One region of the Bradyrhizobium sp. USDA 4353 genome, then DNA from elsewhere that is predicted to be linked to it. Evidence: predicted binding sites of a transcription regulator. Region 1 holds the regulator's gene; each other region holds the start of a gene.
What was found. Region 1 encodes LexA, which represses DNA repair genes until DNA is damaged. Its sites were predicted from a motif close to TGTTCNNNNTGTGTTCNG; they were not measured.

Region 1 (7,012 bases):
GGCGAAGTGAGTGGTGAACACCAGCGAGTCGGTCTCCGCAGCATGGTTCATCGCCCACCGGCGCGCGGTCCGCGCCGCCTCGGGAAACTCGCAATAGACCGAATTCCAATCCGGACGCGCGACCTGCAGCGGATGATGCATCACGTCGCCCCAGAACAGCGCGCGCTCGCCACGCGAGCTGAAGCTGATGCAGGCGTGATCGATGCTGTGGCCGGGGCTTGGCAGAAAACGGAAGCCATCCACGACTTCGCTGCCATCGACCACGATCTCGCGCGCGAGGCCGGCCTCGATGATTGGCCGCACGCTGTCTTCGTAGACCCCCGGCAGCGGCGGATGCCGCATGGGGCCGAGCCCCGCCGCGTCCCTGATCGCGGCGTCCGAGCCGTCACCGGCCGAGAGCGCCGCGACATAGGCGCGCTCACGGCTCGAGAACACGTGGCGCGCGTTCGGAAACACCGGCGTCCAACGGCCATCGGACAGCTGAGTGTTCCAACCCACGTGATCGGCATGCAAATGCGTGATCAGGACGAACTCGACATCCGCCGGGGCAACGCCAGCGGCGCGCAAGCGGTCGAGAAACGGTTCGTTCAAGCGGTGTAGAACTGCCGCACCTGGCCGTTCCTTGTCGTTGCCCGTGGCCGTGTCGATCAGGACCACCCGCTCGGGCGTGCGCACGAGCCAGCTATGGATGCTGAGGCGCAACGATCCCGTGCGCGGATCGATCGATCCCGGCCCAAACCGGCCGCGCTCTGCAGCGATGCTGGCGGGGTCCACGCCTGGAAACAGGAAATCGCCTTCGACGGCGTCGAGACCGATTTCGAAGATCTTGGTGATGGTCGCGTCGCCGACGCGATAGGTCGTGATGTCCTGCATGCTTGCGGCCTCGATCGGAGCAATGGGTCTTGTCTGGACCGAGATCTACGATTAGGTCAGACATTGCTCAAATCGATCCAACTCATGCAGTCCATCGATCACTTCGATCTCCGGTCCTTCGATCTCAATCTGCTGGTCGCCTTCGACGCACTGATGCAGGAGCGCAGCGTGACGCGGGCGGCTGCCCACCTCAAGGTCGGGCAGCCCGCGATGAGCCACACGCTGTCGACGCTTCGCGTGCTGCTGCAGGACGAGCTGTTCGTCCGCGTCGGCACCGTCATGCAGCCGACTCCGAAGGCCGCGGTGCTCGCCGGACCTGTCCGGGCGGCGCTCGCGCAGATGCAGGCTGCGCTGCACGCGGCGCCGGAGTTCGATCCGGCGACGGAGCAGCGCACCATCCGCTTGGGATTCTCGAGCGAGGTCGAGCTGCTGCTGATCCCCGAGCTTACGGCGATGCTGCGTCGTTCGGCACCGGGCGTAAGGCTTTTGAGCCGGCCGACGGAACGCAACGAGGTGCATCGTCTGCTCGACGAGGGCGCCCTGGATGTCGCCGTCGGCTGCTTCGAGGCCGTCGCGCAGCGGCACAGATCCCAGCTCCTGTTCGAGTAGGCGCTGAGCTGCGTCTACAACCCCGCGCGTATCGCGATGAAGACGCCGATCAGCCTCGCCGACTACCTGTCGCTTCCGCACGCGCTGGTGACGCTGACCAACAGCCTGCAGGGCTGCCTGGAAGCGGCGCTGGATGAGATCGGTACCGAGCTCAACGTGGTCTCGGCCTCCTCGGACTTCCTTAGCGTGCTGGCGACGGTGGCCGCAGCGCCGGTGATCACGACGATACCGACCCGGATGGCACGACTCTACGGTCCGCGCTTCGGGCTCGCGCTCTGCCCCGCACCGTTGACGCTGCGGCTGCCTGCCGTCTCGATGGTATGGCCGCTGCAACTGGACCGTGATGCTGCATCGGCCTGGCTGCGGAACATGGTGGCCGACATCCTGCACACGACCGAGCGCGCCGCCTGTCGCCTGGCTGTGGGATAGAACGGCTTGGAAATGGATCGGACTGATGGGAGCGTCTCGCGGGATCGTGAGGCGGCGTCCGGAGCAAGGCGCCTCAGACGATCCGGAAGCGCGAGAGCGGCTTAGGCCCTTGGCCGCGCTGTGCGCGTTCGGTTAGAAGGCGATTCAGTCGATTTGCCCGTCTCCGTCCAAAGGAACTCTGATGGCCCTGATGCCGGTGTCCGATGCGTTGTCCGCGGTGCTCGCCGGCGCCGAGCCGCTGGCCGCGGAGCAGGTCGGGCTGGACGAGGCGTTCCACCGGGTGCTGGCGTATGACCTCGCGGCGCTGCGGACGCAGCCGCCGGAGGCGATGTCGGCGATGGACGGCTACGCGCTGCGCGCGGCGGACGCGACCACGAGCGGGACACGGCTGAGGGTGATCGGCGAGGTCGCGGCCGGGCGGCCGTTCGATCGCGTGATCGGTCCCGGCGAGGCGGCGCGCATCTTCACCGGCGGCGTCGTGCCCGCGGGCGCCGACGCGGTCGTGATCCAGGAGGACACGTGCGCCGAAGCCGGCGACGTCGTCATCAACGAGCCCGCGATCAAGGGCCGGCACATCCGCCCTGCCGGCGTCGACTTCCATCAAGGCATGGTGCTGCTCAAGGCCGGCCGCCGGCTCAGCGACCGCGACCTGTCGCTCGCGGCCAGCATGAATCATCCGGCGCTGCCGGTGCGGCGCAGGCCCAAGGTGGCGCTGCTCGCCACTGGCGACGAGCTGGTGATGCCAGGCTCGGCGCCCGGCCCCGGCCAGATCGTCTATTCCAACGGCTATGGCCTGCGGGCGCTGATGCGCAGCGAGGGCGCGACGCCGATCGATCTCGGCATCGCCGCCGACACGCTCGAGGCGACGGTCGCCGGCATCCGCCGGGCGCGCGAGGCCGAGGCCGACATTCTGGTCACGACCGGCGGCGCCTCGGTCGGCGACCACGACCTGGTCAAGCAGGCGCTCGAGGCCGAAGGCGTCGAGATGGCGTTCTGGAAGATCGCGATGCGGCCGGGCAAGCCGATGATGCACGGGCGGCTCGGCGGCATGCGCGTGATCGGCCTGCCGGGCAATCCGGTGTCGTCCTATGTCTGCGCGATCCTGTTTCTGGTCCCGCTGATTCGCAGCCTGCTCGGCCGCGAGGCACGGTTGCCGCGCGAGACCGCCCTGCTCGGCCGCGAGCTTAGCGCAAATGATTCGCGCGAGGACTATCTGCGCGCGCAGCTCGAGGAGCGCGCCGACGGCACGCTGGTCGCAACTCCTGTGACGCAGCAGGATTCATCGCTGCTCGGGAATCTCGCGCTCTCGCAGGCGCTCGTCATTCGTCCAGCCTTTGCGCCGAAGGCCCCCGCGGGAAGCCCCTGCGAGATCCTGCGCCTGCCGAACTAAGCAACCTCCCCCGGCAAAGCCCGGTCCGTTCACCATATTTTTAGGATTGCGGAACACACATCGAACAGATAGTGTCCGTTCATGATTTGTTTTTAGTATGTTGCGGAACGACGCGAAGACGCTCGTCCGGCCCGCCGAGAGATCGAGAAGCTCCGATTGAGGCGCTCGGATCGAGGAGCTCGCGAGTCGGACGACATCAAACCGGGGACCAGGTCGAGATGCTGACGCGCAAACAGTACGAACTTCTGCGGTTCATCAACGAACGGCTGAAGGAGGCCGGCGTCCCGCCGTCCTTCGACGAGATGAAGGACGCGCTCGACCTGCGCTCGAAGTCCGGCATTCACCGCCTGATCACCGCCTTGGAGGAGCGCGGCTTCATCCGCCGGCTGCCCAACCGTGCCCGCGCCATCGAGGTGATCAAGCTGCCCGAGCTGTCGCAGGCCGCCGGCAACCGCCGCGGCTTCACGCCGTCGGTGATCGAGGGCAATCTCGGCAAGGTCCGCACCTCGACACCGGCGCTGGACGATGGCGAGCGTCCCGTGGCCGTGCCGGTGATGGGCCGGATCGCTGCGGGTACGCCGATCGAGGCGCTGCAGACGCGCAGCCACACCATCAGCGTGCCGGCCGACATGCTCGGCAATGGCGAGCACTACGCGCTCGAGGTGCGCGGTGATTCGATGGTTGATGCGGGCATCCTCGACGGCGACATGGCGCTGATCCAGCGTAACGAGTCGGCCGATACCGGCGACATCGTGGTGGCGCTGATCGACGACGAGGAAGCGACCCTGAAGCGCTTCCGCCGCCGCGGCGCATCGATCGCGCTGGAGCCGGCCAATACCGCCTATGAGGTGCGCATCCTGCCGCCCAACCGGGTGAAGATCCAGGGCAAGCTGGTCGGGCTGTATCGCAAGTACTGATCACGCAGGCTGCGCCGTCGCGATCATGCATCGCGACTCGCGGGGCGAGATGCACAATCGATCGGCGGCGCATGGACGCGCTTCGTCGCGCCGCTCAAGAACAAGTCACGCGCAAGCGCACGCTATGATGTGCAGCGCGGCACGCTCAAACGCTTGTGATCGTCGGCGGCCGCACGTGCTGCAGATCAGCGCAGAAATGCCGCGAAGCGCGCGCTAACATCGCTCCTGATGTCCACTCTGATAGAGGCCTGCGCCTGTCCGGGGGGAGCGTGGGTCAGCTATCTCTGAACGAGGAGCGATCCGATGTGTGACTACAGCCTCCATGCCGTTGCCTCCCGTCCCGCCAAAGTCGGCGAGACGCTGATCTCGACGACGTTCCGCGGCACTGCAACCCGCGGCTTCGCGCTGGAAAGCGAGCCGACCGTTGCGGTGTGCATGCTGCCCGGCACCGAGCTCGCCTTCGCCGAGGACGTCCGCTACGACAGCCGCTGGCTGTGGACGCGGACCATCCGCGAGCGCGTCGCCAAGTTCAACACCATCGAGAAGCACATTCCCGATCGCCACCACGACGCGATCGAGTTCGCCGATGGGCGCCACGTGCTGGTCACACAGCTCTGCGAGGGCCAGCGCGTCACCGTGCTGCAACTGCCCGTCACCAAGCAGCCCGGCGAGCCCCGTCCCGACCAGGCGGAGGATCGGCCGACCGTGCAGACCCCATCGATCCGGCGCATCAGCATCACCTGACGATCTGATCGCCAACGGATCGCATTCCTCGGATCGCGCGCCAACGCTGCGGCGGCCCTCGGCCGGCTTCTGCCGGACTCGAGGGCCGCCGCTCGGCGATCTCCGATCCACCGAACTAATCGTCGGCGCCCTGCTCTGTCTCGGGCGGCGTCGCATCCTGAATGCGCGGCGTCGGCGCGCGCGGCGCCAATGTCGGCTCGAACTCGGTCGCATCAGGTGGTGCCGGCGCCCATGGGCGGTCGGAGCCGGCGGCGCGGACAGGCGTGACGGCGAAGCCGCGGCCCTGGCGCGTCAGCATCAATGCGCCCTGCTGCTGCAATCGCTGGCGGTCGATCACTCCGGCCGCGCAGGACGACGGCGCGGCGCGAATGGTCACGATCAGCGCAGCGCGGGCGCAATCGTCGGCCAGCGCATCGGCGCGCAAGGCCATCGCGACCAGGCGGCCATCGGCCAGCGCCACGACGCAGCCCGCCTGGTCGCAGGACACGCCGTCACCCAGCGACGAGTCGGTCGGCAGGCGCGCATCGGCATCGGCCGCGAGCCACTCGCGGGTCGCGAACACGTCCTTGCCGCTGCGCATCACATGCAGCCGCCCGTCGCCGCCGCGCACGGCCACCGCGCGTCCGTCGCCGGAGATCAGGATGTCGGGCAGCGGCGCGACGAACGCCCACAGCGTTGCCGCCGTCAGCATCAGCGCGCCCGACCAGCGCAACGGCGTCCTCAGCAGGCCGATCAGGATCAGGCCCAGGCTGGCCAGGATCAGCGGGCCGATGCCGAACGCGGCCATGCGCCCGACGGCGCCGGGCAGCGCGGCGACCCAGCGCGTCACCGCGATCATCCAGTCGATGCCCCAGCCCATCAGCGTCCAGCAGACGCCATCGAGCCCGAACGGCGCCGCCAATAGCCCCAGCAGTCCCGCGGGCATCACCAGCGCCGAGACCACCGGCATCGCGGCGAGGTTGGCCAGCACGCCATAGGGCGTGATGCGATGGAAATGGAAAGCGGCATAGGGCGTGGTTGCGAGCCCCGCGATCAGCGAGGCCAGCAGCAGCATGGCCAACTCACGGCCGCCCCACAGCGCGATGCGCTGCGCGGTCGATGAGTCCGGCGTCGCGAACAGCTTTGGCAGGCCGAACTGCACCAGCGCGACGAGGCCGAGCGTTGCGGCGAACGACATCTGGAAGCTCGGATGCACCAGCGCTTCGGGAGCGGCGATCAGCACGATCATCGCGGCCACCGCGAGCGTGCGGAAGGTGACGGCGCGGCGGTCGACCATCACGGCGATCAGCACGACCGCTGTCATGAAAAACGATCTCTGCGTCGCGACCTCAGCGCCGGACAGTAGGAGATAGAACGCCGCCGCGACCAGCGCCGCAGCGGCTGCCCATTTCTTGATCGGATGACTGACGGTGAGGCCGGGGATCAGCGCGAGCAGCGCGCGCACCGCGAAGAACACGACGCCGGCGACGACCGCCATGTGATAGCCGGAGATCGACAGCACGTGGCCAAGGCCGGAGATGAACATCGCGTCGTTGACATCGGGCGTGATGGCGTCGCGCCGCCCGGTCAGCAGCGCGGTGGCGATGGCGCGCTCGTCGCCACTCAGCCTTGCACGGATGCGGGCATCGATCGCATCGCGCAGGCCCTGCATGGTCGCGGCATAGCGCAGGGCGAACCCGCCCTCCTGCGGCGGCGGCTGCGCTGATATCGCGCCCATCACGAAGCCGGACGCGCCGATGCCCTGGAAGAACATGTCGCGGGCGAAGTCGTAGGAGCCGGGACGCACCGGCGCGAGCGGCGGCAGCAGCCGCGCCTTGAGCTGCACGAAGCTGCCGACGTCGGGCGCCGTGCCCTTGCGCACCGCCAGCCGCACACGCGCCAGCGTGATCGCGTGGCGCTGGCTCTCCATCGCCGTCACGCGCAGCACGATGCGGTCGCTGCGCTCGCGGATGTCACGCGCTTCGACGAAGCCGGACAGCGACACCGAATAGAGCGGCCGGGCCAGCACCGGATGCGCCACGCGCGCTGTCCTCACCGTCGCGACCGCGAA
Region 2 (7,012 bases), 4.0 Mb from region 1:
AGAAATTCTCATATGTTAACAACACGGACCAAAGGCCTGCTGCGGAACCGACCTCAGTAGTCGACCTTCACCAGGTAAAGTCCTTCCGGCGGCGCGACGACGCCGCAGGCTGCGCGATTGCGCGCGGCGAGCGCGGCTGCGAGATCGTCGGCGCTCCAGCGGCCCTGCCCGACCCACACCAGCGAGCCGACCATCGAGCGCACCTGGCTGTGCAAATAGGAGCGCGCTGACGTGATGACGGTGATGGCATCACCGTCCCTGACGACATCGAGCTGATCGAGCGTCTTCTCCGGCGACTTCGCCTGACATTCTGTGTCACGGAACGTCGTGAAATCATGCTTGCCGATCAGGCGTTGGGCAGCGGCATGCATCGCATCGGAATCGAGCCGCTGGGGCACGCGCCAGACGCGGCCGACCTCGAGCGCGAGGTTGGAGCGGCGATTGACGATGCGATAGCGGTAGTGCCGCTTGCGCGCGGAGAAGCGGGCCTCGAATGAGTCGGGCACGATCTCAGCATCGAGCACGGCGACCGGGTTCGGCCGCAGATGCGCGTTGAGGGCGTCGCGCAGCTTGTCCGTCCGGAACTCTTTCTCGATGTCGCAATGCGCGACCTGCCCGGTGGCGTGGACGCCGGCATCGGTGCGCCCCGAGCCGTGCACGCGGGTGGCCACGCCGCAGGTCGCCTGCACCGCATTTTCCAGCGCGCCCTGCACCGACGGCAGCGTCTCCTGCAGCTGCCAGCCGCAGAAGGGAGTGCCGTCATATTCGATGGTGAGCTTGTAGCGGGGCATTGCCTCGATCGCATGTGGGCGTCATTGCCGGGCTTGACCCGGCAATCCATCCAGGAACGAAGCTTGTTCGCGAGATGGATGCGCGGGTCAAGCCCGCGCATGACGAGCTGAGATGGTCAGCCGAAGCGCAGGCCCGGCGCGACAGGTGTGCCGCGCAGGAAATCCGCGGCCTTCATCGGGCCCTTGCCGGCGCGCTGCAGCTCGGTGACGCGGATGGCGCCGTCGGCGCAGGCGATGGTGAGCTGGTCGTCGAGGACGGTGCCGGGCTCGCCCGCACCGTCGGCAAGCGCACAGCGCAGGATCTTCAGCCGCACGGCTTCGCCATCGAGCACGACCTCGCTCCAGGCGCCGGGGAATGGGGACAGGCCGTGGATGTGCCGCAGCACGGCGTGCGCCGGCTTCGCCCAATCGATCCGCGCCTCCACCTTCTCGATCTTGGCGGCGTAGGTCACGCCGTCCTCGGCCTGCTTCCTCAGCGTCAGCCCGCCGCGCTCCAGCGCGGACATGGCGCGCACCATCAGGTCGGCGCCGATGCGGGAGAGCTTGTCGTGCAGATCCGAGGCGGTCATCGCATCGGTGATGGGAAGGCGCTCGGCCATCGCGACGTCGCCGGTGTCGAGACCGACATCCATCTTCATCACCATCACGCCGCTCTCGGCGTCACCCGCCATGATCGCGCGATTGATCGGGGCGGCGCCGCGCCAGCGCGGCAGCAGCGAGGCATGTAGATTGTAGCAGCCGAGCCGGGGCGTATCGAGGATCGCCTGCGGCAGGATCATGCCGTAGGCGACGACGACGGCGGCGTCGGCCTGGTGCGCGCGGAAATCGGCCAACGCCTCCTCGGTCTTCAGCGTCTTCGGCGTGAGCACGGGAATGCCGAGCCGCCGCGCCTCGGTCTCGATCGGCGTGGGCACCAAGGCGAGCCCGCGGCGGCCACCCGGCTTCGGCGCACGGGTGTAGACGGCCACGATCTCGTGGCCGTGGCCGGCGAGCTCGAGCAGGGTCGGCACGGCGAAATCCGGCGTGCCCATGAAGATCAGGCGAAGGGGCATGCAGCTCACTCGATGCGTTCCCTCCCCCCTTGTGGGGGAGGGTTAGGGAGGGGGGTGAGCCCAGGAAGCGGTGGGCGTGGGCCCGCCTCTCACCACCGACGGGAGAGAGCCCACCGGGCAAGCCGATGGGTCGCGAACTCAATCACTCGCCCGCGCGCTTGGCGGCCTTGGTGAACTTCTTCATCACGCGGTCGCGCTTGAGCTTCGACAGATAGTCGATGAACAGCACGCCGTTGAGATGGTCGATCTCGTGCTGGATGCAGGTGGCGTAGAGACCCTCGGCATCCTCCTCGCGGACGACGCCGTCGAGATCGGTGAAGCGCACGCGCACCCGCGCCGGCCGCTCGACCTCCTCGTAATATTCGGGGATCGACAGGCAGCCTTCCTCATAGACCGACAGCTCATCGGACTTGGCGATGATCTCCGGATTGATGAAGACCCGCGGCTCGCGCTTGGTCTCGCCGCCCGCATCTGGCTTGGCCAGATCCATGGTGATGACGCGCAGGGGTTGCGCGACCTGGATCGCCGCAAGCCCGATGCCGGGGGCGTCGTACATGGTCTGAAACATGTCGTCGACCAGCTGCCGGATGTCCGGTGTGACCTTCTCGACAGGCTTGGACACCAGCCGCAACTGCTTGTCGGGCAGGATGATGATTTCTCTGAGGGACATGGCGCGCGATTTAAGCCCCGAAGCAGGCGCGGTCAATGTGATGGCGCGCGGTTAAGACTTCGCTAACCATGAATTTCAACGATCCGTTAACCATACTTCTTAACCCGGCCTTAACCATAAATGTTCTCTCTTCGTTCGCGACACTTTGCGAATCGGATAGACGGGGGTGATGACTGCCAGCCAACAGCTGAATCCTGCGCTGAATTCTGCGCTCAATCCTGTCGTCGTCATGATCGGCGACCTGCCCGTCCGCGCCAGCGACGCGCTGATCGGGTTCGGCGTGCTGGTGCTGCTGCTGCTGGTGATGATCGGCCTGGCGGTGGCCCGCTCGGGACGGCGGAGCGCCGAGCTTGCGGCCCAGCAGGCAATGCGCACCGAGGAGATCGAACAACGGTTCGGCGAGATGATCCGGGTGCAGAGCGAGGCCTCCGGCCGCGTCGACGCCATGGCCCAGTTGCTCGCCGGCCGCCAGGTCGACCTCGCCCGCAGCGTCAACGAGCGCCTCGACGCCGTCACCCACCGCGTCGGCCAGTCGATGGAGCAGACCACGCGCCACACGATGGATTCGTTGCGCGTGCTGCACGAGCGGCTCGGCATCATCGACAATGCCCACCGCGATCTCAGCGAGCTGACGACGCAGGTCACGACCTTGCGCGACGTGCTCGCCAACAAGCAGTCGCGCGGCGCGTTCGGCCAGGCGCGGATGGAGGCGATCGTGCAGGACGGGCTGCCGAAGGGCAGCTACGCGTTCCAGTACACGCTCGCCAGCGGCAAGCGGCCCGACTGTGTGGTGTTCCTGCCCGATACCAGGCCGCTGTGCATCGACGCGAAATTTCCGCTGGAAGCCGTGACCGCGCTGCACGATGCGGAGACCGAGGACGAGAAACGCGCCGCCGCACAGCGTCTGCGGACCGACGTGCTGCGCCACGTCAACGACATCGCCGAGAAGTACCTGGTGGTCGGCGAGACGCAGGACACCGCGCTGATGTTCGTGCCGTCGGAGTCTGTCTATGCCGAGATCCACGATGGTTTCGACGACGTGATTCAGAAGGCCTATCGTGCGCGCGTCGTGCTGGTGTCGCCGTCGCTCTTGATGCTCGCGATCCAGGTGATGCAGCAGATCATGAAGGATGCCCGCATCCGCGACGCCGCCGACCAGATCCGCAACGAGGTGATCCATCTCGGCGACGACCTCGGCCGGCTGCGCGAGCGCGTGCTCAAGCTGCAAAAGCATTTCGGCGACGTCGGCGAGGATATCCGCCAGATCCTGATCTCCGCCGACAAGATCGAGAAACGCGCCGCGCGCATCGAGGAGCTGGATTTCGGCAAGCAGGACGCACCGATGGACTCGCCGCGGATCGCGCCGGCTGCAAGCACGACGCCGGACCTGTTTCCGCTGGCGGGGCGGATGCAGGCGGGGGAGTGATGGCGGCGTCGCGACAGCCGTCCAAATCTGCTACCACCCCGCCATGACCGCACCCGACGCGACATCCGACCTCGCAGCGACCGCTGCAAAGCCCGAAGCCAAGCCGGCTCCCACCTGGCGCGAGAGCATGGCCGTGTATCTACAGCCGCGCGTGCTCGTGGTGCTGTTCCTGGGCTTTTCCTCGGGCCTGCCGCTAGCGCTGTCCGGCTCGACCCTGCAGATCTGGATGCGCGAGCTCGGCGTCGATCTCGGCACCATCGGGCTGTTCGCGCTGGTCGGCACGCCCTACACGCTGAAGTTCCTGTGGGCGCCGCTGGTCGACGCCCTGCATGTGCCGCTGCTGACGCGCGCATTCGGGCGACGGCGCGGTTGGCTGGTGTTCGCGCAGCTCTTGCTGATCGCAGCGATCCTGCTGCTGGCTCTGACCGACCCGGCGCACGCACCGTTCATGGTCGCACTGGCAGCGCTGCTGGTCGCCGCCACATCATCGACCCAAGACATCGTCGTCGACGCCTTCCGCGTCGAGAGCCTGCCCGAGAGCGAGCAGGCCGCGGGCATGGCGGCCTATGTCGCGGCCTACCGCATCGGCATGCTGGTCTCGACGGCCGGCGCGCTGGTCGTGGTCAGCGCGTTCGAGAGTTCGGGACTGACCCGCCCGGTGTCATGGATGTGGGGCTACGTCGTGATGGCCGCGCTGGTGCTGATCGGCACGATCACGGCGCTTGCGGCGACGGAGCCGACCCAGTCGAAGCAGGCCGAAGCCGCGATGGGCGCAGACACCGCCCTCACCCGTGTCGCGCATGCTGCCGCCGGCGCCTTCCTCGAATTCCTCGGCCGACGCGATGCGCTGGCCGCGCTCGCCTTCGTCGTGCTGTTCAAGTTCACCGACGCCTTCTCCGGAACGATGACCGCGCCGTTCGTCATCGATCTCGGCTTCACCAAGGTCGACTACGCCGCGATTGTGAAGGGCGTCGGCCTCGCCGCCACGCTCGCCGGCGGCTTCGCCGGTGGCTTCGTGGCGCGGCGCTATTCGCTCGCCACGAGCCTCTGGATCGGCGGCATCGTGCAGGCGCTCGCGAACCTGTCGTTCTCCTGGCTCGCGATCGTCGGCGTCAATCAATGGGCGCTGGCGCTGGCGATCTCGGCGGAAAACTTCACCAGCGCGATCGGCACCGTGATCTTCGTCGCCTATCTCTCGGCCTTGTGTAAGAACCCGCTGCATACCGCGACCCAATATGCGCTGCTCACCGCGCTCGCCGCCGTCGGCCGAACCTATCTGTCGTCAGGCGCGGGCTACGTGGCCAAGGCCACTGGCTGGCCGCTGTTCTTTGTCATCTGCGTGCTGGCGGCGATCCCGAGCCTCGTGCTGCTGGCGTGGCTCCAGCGCCGCGGGCACTTCGATACGCTGGGACCCGTCAAGGTCTGAGACCCGGCGGGTCAGCGCTCCAGCGACGCCGCATCATCCTGCGGCTGCTCGCCTCCGGGCGCGCCTGCAGCCTGCCGCTCGTCGGTTTGCGGGCGAAACGGCGTTCGTCCCATCCAGGGCTGGACCTCCAGATGTTGCAGCCAATCCTTGACGGTCGGGATCCAACCCAGATCGTCCTTGACGTGCTGCTCGCCGATCGTCCTAACAGGAATGACCTTGCCGATGCTGTTGGTCAGAGTTGCGCCGAAGATGGCCTCGCACAGGAATATCCCTTCGCTGTGGTGACGCAGGGCGCGATGGCGAACGTCGGCCAGATGCGCCTTGCTTTCGTCGAACCAGTCGTGGATCGCCAGATAGTCGGCGGGCTCTCCACCGAACAGGCGGGCCGAGCGAACAGCGTGGTGATAGGGATGCGCCATGATCGCCTCTCATAGGCCGCCGCTATTTTGCGATGATGATGTTCTGCACGACCGGATCGGCGTTACGATCATCGGTGATGGTGCATGCTTCGAGGTCGACCCAGAACGCCCCGTACATGCAGTATTCGCCGGTCCCATATCCTCCACCGAACAGCAGCATGGCCCACTCCTCGACCAGCTCATCCGACATGACGGCGCGCAGCTCGGCGAGCTTTTGATGCCTGAAGCTGGCTGCGGATCGGAAACGAGATCCAACGGTCCGCAGCTGATCATGAACGCCGATGTCGAGAAGCCGCGCGGCCAGCGCATCGAGATCGAGGCGATCCCCCGCCTCGTTCTCGTAGTGATCGAGCCAGGAAAATCCCTCGTCGTGACCGCCATCGTAGCGGCAATAAGCCCGCCTGGCGCCGGCCGCGCGCAGCGGCGGAACCAGCGCCCCGAACAGCAATTGCTGGCGGCGCTGGTTGTCCAGGATCTCGCGGCTGATCTGCGCCGACGATATCCGCCGGCCGAACAGGCCACGGAAAAAGCTCCACCTTGCGGCGCGCACAGGCGGTGCGGTGATTTCCCCGTCAGGGGTCAGCAGTGAGAAAGGGACCGGCTCCTGTTGCCCGCCGAATTCGGGCGCAGGCAAATAGACGAAGTCGCTGGCCCGCGGATCCGGCGGATCGGAGTCCTCGTCGTGCCACTCGCGCTCAGATTCGTCGTAGATGAACGGCATTGCCTTCTCTCCTCTGCGGCGCGACACGCTAACCCGCGGCGGTCGAGGCAAGGAAGGACCATCGCGCAACAGCTATGACCGAGCGAGGATCGCGCGCTCAGCGCTTCACCAAGGTCCACTTGGTCACGACCGCCTCGCTGATCTGCCCGGCATCCTGCGCGCAGGCGATCTCGTCGACCTTCACCGCGATCTGCTTGCCGAGCAGCCCCTTGAGCTGCGAAGCCTGCGCGGGTGTCGCAGTGACGAGTTGAAAGGTCTCCGGGCCGGTCTCGAGATTGCACAGGCCGCTCGGCGGCGGCAGGCGGCGGGGCTCGCTGGTGATCTGATAGGCGGATGACGGCTGGCCCGGCTTGGCGCCCTTGACCTTCAACGCGGTCAGCTCGCCCGACAGCACGTCGCCGGTGTTCAGCGGCTTGCCGGCCTTCTGCGGCGCGTCGCCCTGCTGGGCGAGCACTGACGCTGCCGAGAGCGCCATCCAAATCGCGCCCAAAGCCAGCCGTTTGCCGA
Region 3 (7,012 bases), 4.7 Mb from region 1:
ATTCCTGCGCGCGATGATCGATCGCGACGATCCGGACAAGGTGCTGGAAGCGATCTTCCGGACGCCCGTCACCGCTGCCAAGGAGTGACCGTGACGATCACCGCCATCGCCCCGCATCAGCAGCAGACGCCGGCCGACGACGCGCCGCATCTCCTGCTCGTCGACGACGACCGCCGCATCCGTGATCTGTTGTCGCGCTTCCTGCGCGGCGAGGGCTATCGCGTCACCACGGCGGCGAGCGCAAGCGACGCCCGAGCCAAGCTCACGGGGCTGCATTTCGATCTCTTGATTCTCGACGTGATGATGCCCGGCGAAAGCGGCTTCGACCTCGCCCGCTTCATCCGCACGCAGTCATCCGTGCCGATCGTGATGCTGACCGCGCGATCGGAGCCGGAGAGCCGCATCGAGGGCCTGCAGCTCGGCGCCGACGACTACGTCGCCAAACCGTTCGAGCCGCGCGAGCTGGCGCTGCGCATCGGCAACATCCTCAAGCGCGCCGCGCCGCCGCCGGCCGAGGAGGTCATCGAGCAGATCAGCTTCGGTCCTTTCGTCTATCATCTGGCGCGCGGCGAATTGAAACAGGGCGAGGAGATCGTCCATCTCACCGATCGCGAGCGCGAGATGCTGCGCATCCTCGCCACCGCCCGCGGCGAGACCGTGCCGCGCGGCGCCCTGACCGGCAACGGCACCGTCAACGAGCGCGCTGTCGACGTGCAGATCAACCGCCTGCGCCGCAAGCTCGAGATCGACCCCGCCAACCCGCTGTTCCTGCAAGCCGTGCGCGGCATCGGCTACCGGCTGATGACGTCGGGCTGAGGATGAGTGGGTTGACGATCCGACGCGGGCACCACCGCAAAGCTACATCTTTGCCCACGAAGTTGCGCACACACCCAGCGGCATACTCGGTGCACCCTCTCCCCTTGTGGGAGAGGGTGGATCGCATGAGCGGAGCGACATGCGAGCCGGGTGCGGGGTATGCCTCCGCAGATGAGATTGCGGAGGCATACCCCTCACCCGGTTTCGAACTTCGTTCGAAACCACCCTCTCCCACAAGGGGAGAGGGTGCACCGAGACCGCCGCACGCGCCCGTGCAACAACAGAGGGTTCGATACGCATGACCACCCTCGACACCGGCCTCACCCTCATCCGCACCGCATCCCGCCGCGTGTCGCGGGCCAACAGCATTGTCGGCAACGCCTTCAAGGGCTGGATGCCGACCGGCCTCTATGCGCGCGCGCTGCTGATCATGATCGTGCCGATGGTGATCCTGCAGACGGTGGTCGCCGGCGTGTTCATGGAGCGGCACTGGAACACGGTGACGCGGCGCCTGTCCGCCGCCGTCGTGCAGGACGTCGCCGCGCTGATCGACATCTACAAGGGCTATCCGCAGGACAAGGACCGCACCATGCTGCGCCGGATCGCGCAGCAGCGGCTCAATCTCGTGGTCGATTTCCTGCCCGCTGGCGACATGCCGCCGCCCGGGCCGAAACCGTTCTTCAACCTGCTCGACCAGTCGCTGTCGAGCCAGATCGGCCGCCAGATCAGCCGCCCCTATTGGATCGACACCGTCGGCCGCTCCAACCTGGTCGAGATCCGCATCGCGCTCGACGATGCCGTGATGCGCGTGTTCGCGCAACGCGGCGCTGCCTATGCGTCGAACACCGACATCTTCCTGTTCTGGATGGTCGGGACGTCATCGATCCTCTTGATCGTATCGGTGCTGTTCCTGCGCAACCAGATCAAGCCGATCCTGCGGCTCGCCGACGCCGCCGAAAGCTTCGGCAAGGGCCGCGAGGTGCCGAACTTCCGGCCGCGCGGCGCGCGCGAGGTGCGGCGCGCGGCGCATGCCTTCCTCGAGATGAAGGCGCGCATCGAGCGCGCGATGGAGCAGCGCACCGCGATGCTGGCCGGCGTCAGCCACGACCTGCGCACCATCCTGACGCGCTTCAAGCTCGAGCTCGCGCTGCTCGGCGACAGCCCCGAGATCGACGCCATGCGCAAGGATGTCGACGAGATGTCGCACATGCTGGAGGACTATCTGGCATTCGCTCGCGGCGACAATGGCGAGATCGCGCAGCCGACCGACATCTCGAACGCGCTGGAGGAATTGCGCAGCGATGCCGAGCGCAACGGCCATTCCGCCACCGTGTCATTCCATGGGCTGCCGGTGGTGACCGTGAAGCCGCAGGCGCTGAAGCGCTGCCTCGGCAACCTCGTCTCCAACGCCGCGCGCCACGCGGATGCGATCGCCATCACCGGCCATCGCGACCACCGCTATCTCACCATCACCGTCGACGATGACGGCCCCGGCATTCCCGCCGCCATGCGCGAGGAGGTGTTCAAGCCGTTCCTGCGCCTCGACGACGCCCGCAACCAGGACGAAGGCGGCACCGGCTTAGGCCTCGCCATCGCCCGCGACATCGCGAGGTCCCACGGCGGCGACATCACGCTCGGCGACAGCCCGATGGGCGGCTTGAGGGCGAGCGTTCGGATTCCGGTTTAGGCCGACTGTCGCCCAAACGGCGGTGCGCCCCCTCTCCCCGTTCTTCACGGGGAGAGGGTTGGGGTGAGGGGCAGCCACACCATCAGTGTCAGCGGCGAGCCTCGTAAGCTGTCATATCTCGCACGATCGCACTGAGACGTTGGACGACTCGGACTGACGAACTAAGCGGGACGAACGCTTACGATACGCACTTCCCGTGCCGCTGCCCCTCACCCCAGCCCTCTCCCCGTAAGAACGGGGAGAGGGAGCAGACTGCCGTCGTGGCAACCTGCTCATACTTCTCTAGAAGCTCGACGAGCCCACTCAGTCGCCAGTCCGCAGCCTACTGCTTCACGCCCGGAATCAGGTTCTTCAGCTTGTTCATGTCCTTGACGTTCATCTTCATGCCGCCGGGCATGACGATGTCACCGGGCTTCTGGTCGGGCTTGCAGGCGCCGAGCCACTTCGCCTCGATCGTCATCGCCGTGTCCTTGGTGCCGGCGCCGGTGGCGCCGCCGGACATCTTCGATGTGGTCTTCACCGTGTAGGCGGAATTGAAGTCGCCGGTGATCTCGGCATGCGAGGTCGTGCTCATGCCGCCGAAATTGCAGACGGCATCGCTGATATAGCCGGTCGCCGTCTTCTGGATCTCCTGCTTGGAGCAGACCTGCTGCGCCATCGGCGAGGCCATGTTGTTCATGTCCTTGTCGGTGGTCTCGTCGGTGCAGTGCTGCATCGTCATGTCGGGCGTCTGGCCGCCGGACCTGACCATCTTCAGCTCCCACAGCCCCGCCTTGCGGACCGGCAGGTCCACGGCGCGGGCCTTCGGGCTGGCGGCCACACTGAGAAGGCAGCAGGCCAACAGGCCGAGGGCGATGCGTGTGCAGGTCATGTGCTTTCGTTCCAGATCGTTGCGCGATGCCGGAGCGAATGCCGCCAAAAGATGGCAATTGGGAGAACGACGACGGAGCGAACGTCAGTCGGCCGAGGATCAGTACAGCGTCCGCAGCGGCCGCTGCGCCGAGCCATACGGTACCCAGCGGCAGGCGAACGAGACGTAGCCGCCATAGCGGGCGTCGACAGCGCCGAACTTCGCGACCTTGCCGTAGGAAGCGCAATGATCGACCGCGAGCTGGCGTGCGTCGGTGGTCTGGGCCAGCTGATAGGAAATGATGCCGCCGGTGTCGTTGCCCTTGAACGCCGGCACCACGTCGGCCTGGGCGGCCGTGGCGGCCAGCAACGTCCCCAAGGCCACGAGGCCTGCAGTCTTCACGAATCCGGCCTTGAGCGTCCGCATTGCAATCTCCCTGGTCTGGTTCGCCATTCTAAAGGTCCTGTCCGGCCAAGAAAAGAACACCGCTCCCCGGTTAACAGGACTAATCGTGGAGTGTTGCCGCGTTGCACTTGACCTCCTGTGGCCGCCGCGGCACGGTCCACGCTCCCCGGATCAGATTTTCGGACGGCCCATGCGCGACTTCAGCTCCTCCTTCAAGAGCTCCTCCTTCAAGACGTTCGGCGCCGCCTGCGGCGCGCTGCTTGCCGCCCTGCTCGCGACGGCCCCGGCCCATGCCGCCAATCCGCTCGAGATGAACTTCTGGCTGTCGGGCCCGAAATATGACGGCCGGGTCGCCCCTTGCGAGGCAGCCATCCCGACCATCGTCAGCCGGTTCCAGGAGAAGGAAAGCACCTTCTGGAATTCCTCGCTCCAGATCACCGGCGTGGCCAATATCCATGAGATCGCCTTCCGGCCCTGGCAGTCCGACAACATTCCGCGCCGCTTCTGCACCGGCAGCGTGATGATCAGCGACGGCAAGGCCCGCACCGTCAATTTCTCGATCATCGAGGACGGCGGCTTCGCCGGCTACGATCAGGGCGTCGAGTTCTGCGTCGTCGGCCTCGACCGCAACTGGGCGTTCAATCCGGCCTGCCGCGCCGCCAAGCCCTGATTCGGGTTTCGCCGAACAAGGCGGCTCGCTCCGAGCCCAGATGACGTGGCTGCCTCCGGGCAGCCATTTTGTTCTTGAAATGTTCCGGAGTGCTGCTAGGCTCCCGCCATTGTCCGGGGGAGTTCGCCATGTTCGATTGCCTGCGCCGACCTGCCGTCTTCTTTGCCAGAACCATCGTCTGCCTGACCCTGCTGCTCGGCGCGCTCGCCGTCAGGCCGGCCGATGCTCAGGACCGCCGGCAGAATGCTCCGGGCGCGTTCGATTTCTACGTGCTGTCGCTGTCCTGGTCGCCATCGTTCTGCGCCGAGGCCGAGGAGCGGGGCGGCCGTGGCAACCGCTCGCAGCAATGCAGCGGCCGGCCCTATTCCTTCGTCGTGCACGGGCTGTGGCCGCAATATGAGACCGGCTATCCCGAATATTGCGAGCAGCCGGCGCCGCGCCTGCCGCGCAACATCATGACCTCGATGCTCGACCTGATGCCGGCGCCGGGGCTGATCTACAATGAATGGGACAAGCACGGCACCTGCGCCGGCCTGTCGGCGAAGGCCTATTTCGAGGCGATTCGCAAAGCCCGCGCCGCCATCAAGATCCCGCCCGAGTTTCTCGATCTGTCGGAGGCCAAGACGGTGTCTCCGGCCGCCGTCGAGGAGGCCTTCATCAAGGCCAATCCCAAGCTGACCACGTCGGGCATCGCCGTCACCTGCAATCGCACGCGGCTGAGCGAGGTGCGGATCTGCCTGTCGAAGGACCTCGAGTTCCGGAGCTGCGACGAGGTCGACCGCCAGGCTTGCCGCCGCGACGAGGTGAACATGCCGCCGGTGCGCGGCGGCTAGGAGCTCCGCCCGGTCGCGCCGTTCGTGCGATCGCAGACAGCGGACGTCACGACGGGGTACCCTTTTGGCGTGGAACGGCGTAACTCCGGCGGCATGAACTACCGACACGCCTTTCATGCCGGCGGCTTCGCCGACGTCATCAAGCACATCGTGCTGACGCGCATCCTGGTCTATCTGCAGGAGAAGCCGGCGGCGTTCCGGGTGATCGACACCCATGCCGGCGCTGGTCTCTACGATCTCACCGGCGACGAGGCCACCCGCAGCGGCGAGTACCTCACCGGCATCGCGCGGCTGCTGCAGGCGCGTCTGTCGGACGACGCCTATGCACTGCTTCAACCATATCTCGACGTCGTCCGGTCGTTCAATCCCAAGGCCGAGCTCGTCGCCTATCCCGGCTCGCCGCTGATCGCGCGTGCGTTGCTGCGGCCGCAGGACCGCATGACCTTGTGCGAGCTGGCGCCGGTGCCGCGCAAGCAGCTGATCGATGCGCTGCGCCGCGACACGCAGGCGCGCGTCGTCGATCTCGACGGCTGGGTTGCCCTGCCCGCCTTCGTGCCGCCGAACGAGCGCCGCGGCGTGGTGCTGATCGATCCGGCCTTCGAGGCCAAGGATGAGTTCGAGCGTCTGGCCGACCGCTTTGCCGCAGCCTATGCGAAATGGACGACCGGTATCTACGTGCTCTGGTATCCCGCAAAGAGCCGCCGCGCGACCGAGCAGCTCGCCGAGCGCGTCGTCCAGCTTGCGGCTGCGGCCAAGCCACCCGGCAAGGTGCTGCGCATCGAGTTCAGCGTTGCGCCGCAGATCGAAGGCGAGGCGCTGACCTCGACCGGGCTCCTGGTCGTCAATCCGCCCTGGACATTGCATGATGAGCTGAAGCTCATCCTGCAGGAGCTCGTCCGGCCGCTCGGCCAAGGCGGCGCAGCACGCTTCCGGCTGGAAATCCCCAAAGCTTGACAGCGGTATTGGTCGAAAAGCCGTAGTCAATCGGCGCGGAACCGTATTATTGTGTCTGATTGTAAGACTGGCTTTACGTTCCGCTTCCGCGAATGGTTGCGGCGGGGTGATCAAGGCCTAATAAGATCCGGCGATCCGGCGCGGCGAGCGCTGGGCGTTAAGGTGGCCAACGCTTTCCGATCAAAGTGATGTCCGGTCGGACGCTGCGCAGGGCGCGCAGTGGAGGAAGCATTGCGGGGGAGGAGTTTCCCGATGGCCATGACTGGGACAGTCAAGTTCTTCAACGGTGAGCGCGGCTACGGCTTCATCAAGCCGGACGACGGTGGTCGAGATGTGTTCGTGCACATCACGGCGGTGGAGCGCGCCGGCCTGAAGGATCTGACCGAGGGACAGCGTATCAGCTTCGAGGTCGAGCCCGACAAGAAGGGCAAAGGCCCGAAAGCGGTGAACCTGGTCCTGTCGTCCTGAGGCGAGCCCGCCGGCCACCGCTCACGCGTCAGCGTGACTGCAGCGGCGGGCGCCTCGACGTCATTCGTTCGTTGGTTTTGGAAGCCGCCGGCAGCGCAGCCGGCCCGCGTGCACAGCGTTTGCTGCTTCGTACGTGCAGGCTGCGCGCGACGCTGCACGCCTCCAGATCGCATCGAGGATCATGATAAAAAAATTCCGGCCGCGCGAGCGGCCGGAAGGTTGTCGTTCGACGTTTCTTCTTCCTATCCCGTTTTGCCATCAGAACCGGAAGTTGATGCCCAAGCGCACCAGTCCCGTCCGATAGTCGTTCTTCGCCCCCGTAATCACGA

Region 2: a site for LexA is predicted at 2,635-2,652, ahead of ACVILH_RS04850 (DNA recombination protein RmuC). Genes of this name have one in related genera too.
Region 3: a site for LexA is predicted at 4,498-4,515, ahead of ACVILH_RS02040 (ribonuclease T2 family protein). Genes of this name have one in related genera too.

What each region holds. Positions count from the first base shown of each region.
Region 1 covers NZ_JBSSGB010000001.1:5,095,907-5,102,918, reverse strand. Annotated here, with positions in the region: gene ACVILH_RS23005 (MBL fold metallo-hydrolase) at 1-873, opposite strand, end outside; partial or broken gene ACVILH_RS23000 (LysR family transcriptional regulator) at 958-1,911, shown strand; gene ACVILH_RS22995 (molybdopterin molybdotransferase MoeA) at 2,093-3,301, shown strand; gene lexA (transcriptional repressor LexA) at 3,520-4,218, shown strand; gene ACVILH_RS22985 (hypothetical protein) at 4,522-4,962, shown strand; gene ACVILH_RS22980 (ComEC/Rec2 family competence protein) at 5,078-7,012, opposite strand, start outside.
Region 2 covers NZ_JBSSGB010000001.1:1,076,501-1,083,512, forward strand. Annotated here, with positions in the region: gene truA (tRNA pseudouridine(38-40) synthase TruA) at 54-791, opposite strand; gene fmt (methionyl-tRNA formyltransferase) at 908-1,843, opposite strand; gene def (peptide deformylase) at 1,986-2,513, opposite strand; gene ACVILH_RS04850 (DNA recombination protein RmuC) at 2,683-3,939, shown strand; gene ACVILH_RS04855 (AmpG family muropeptide MFS transporter) at 3,983-5,365, shown strand; gene ACVILH_RS04860 (DUF6915 family protein) at 5,377-5,784, opposite strand; gene ACVILH_RS04865 (hypothetical protein) at 5,807-6,505, opposite strand; gene ACVILH_RS04870 (hypothetical protein) at 6,603-7,012, opposite strand, start outside.
Region 3 covers NZ_JBSSGB010000001.1:442,496-449,507, forward strand. Annotated here, with positions in the region: gene ACVILH_RS02010 (MarR family winged helix-turn-helix transcriptional regulator) at 1-88, shown strand, start outside; gene ACVILH_RS02015 (response regulator) at 85-816, shown strand; gene ACVILH_RS02020 (ATP-binding protein) at 1,115-2,503, shown strand; gene ACVILH_RS02025 (DUF3617 domain-containing protein) at 2,826-3,374, opposite strand; gene ACVILH_RS02030 (hypothetical protein) at 3,474-3,779, opposite strand; gene ACVILH_RS02035 (hypothetical protein) at 3,949-4,428, shown strand; gene ACVILH_RS02040 (ribonuclease T2 family protein) at 4,557-5,261, shown strand; gene ACVILH_RS02045 (23S rRNA (adenine(2030)-N(6))-methyltransferase RlmJ) at 5,355-6,215, shown strand; gene ACVILH_RS02050 (cold-shock protein) at 6,468-6,683, shown strand; gene ACVILH_RS02055 (outer membrane protein) at 6,942-7,012, opposite strand, start outside.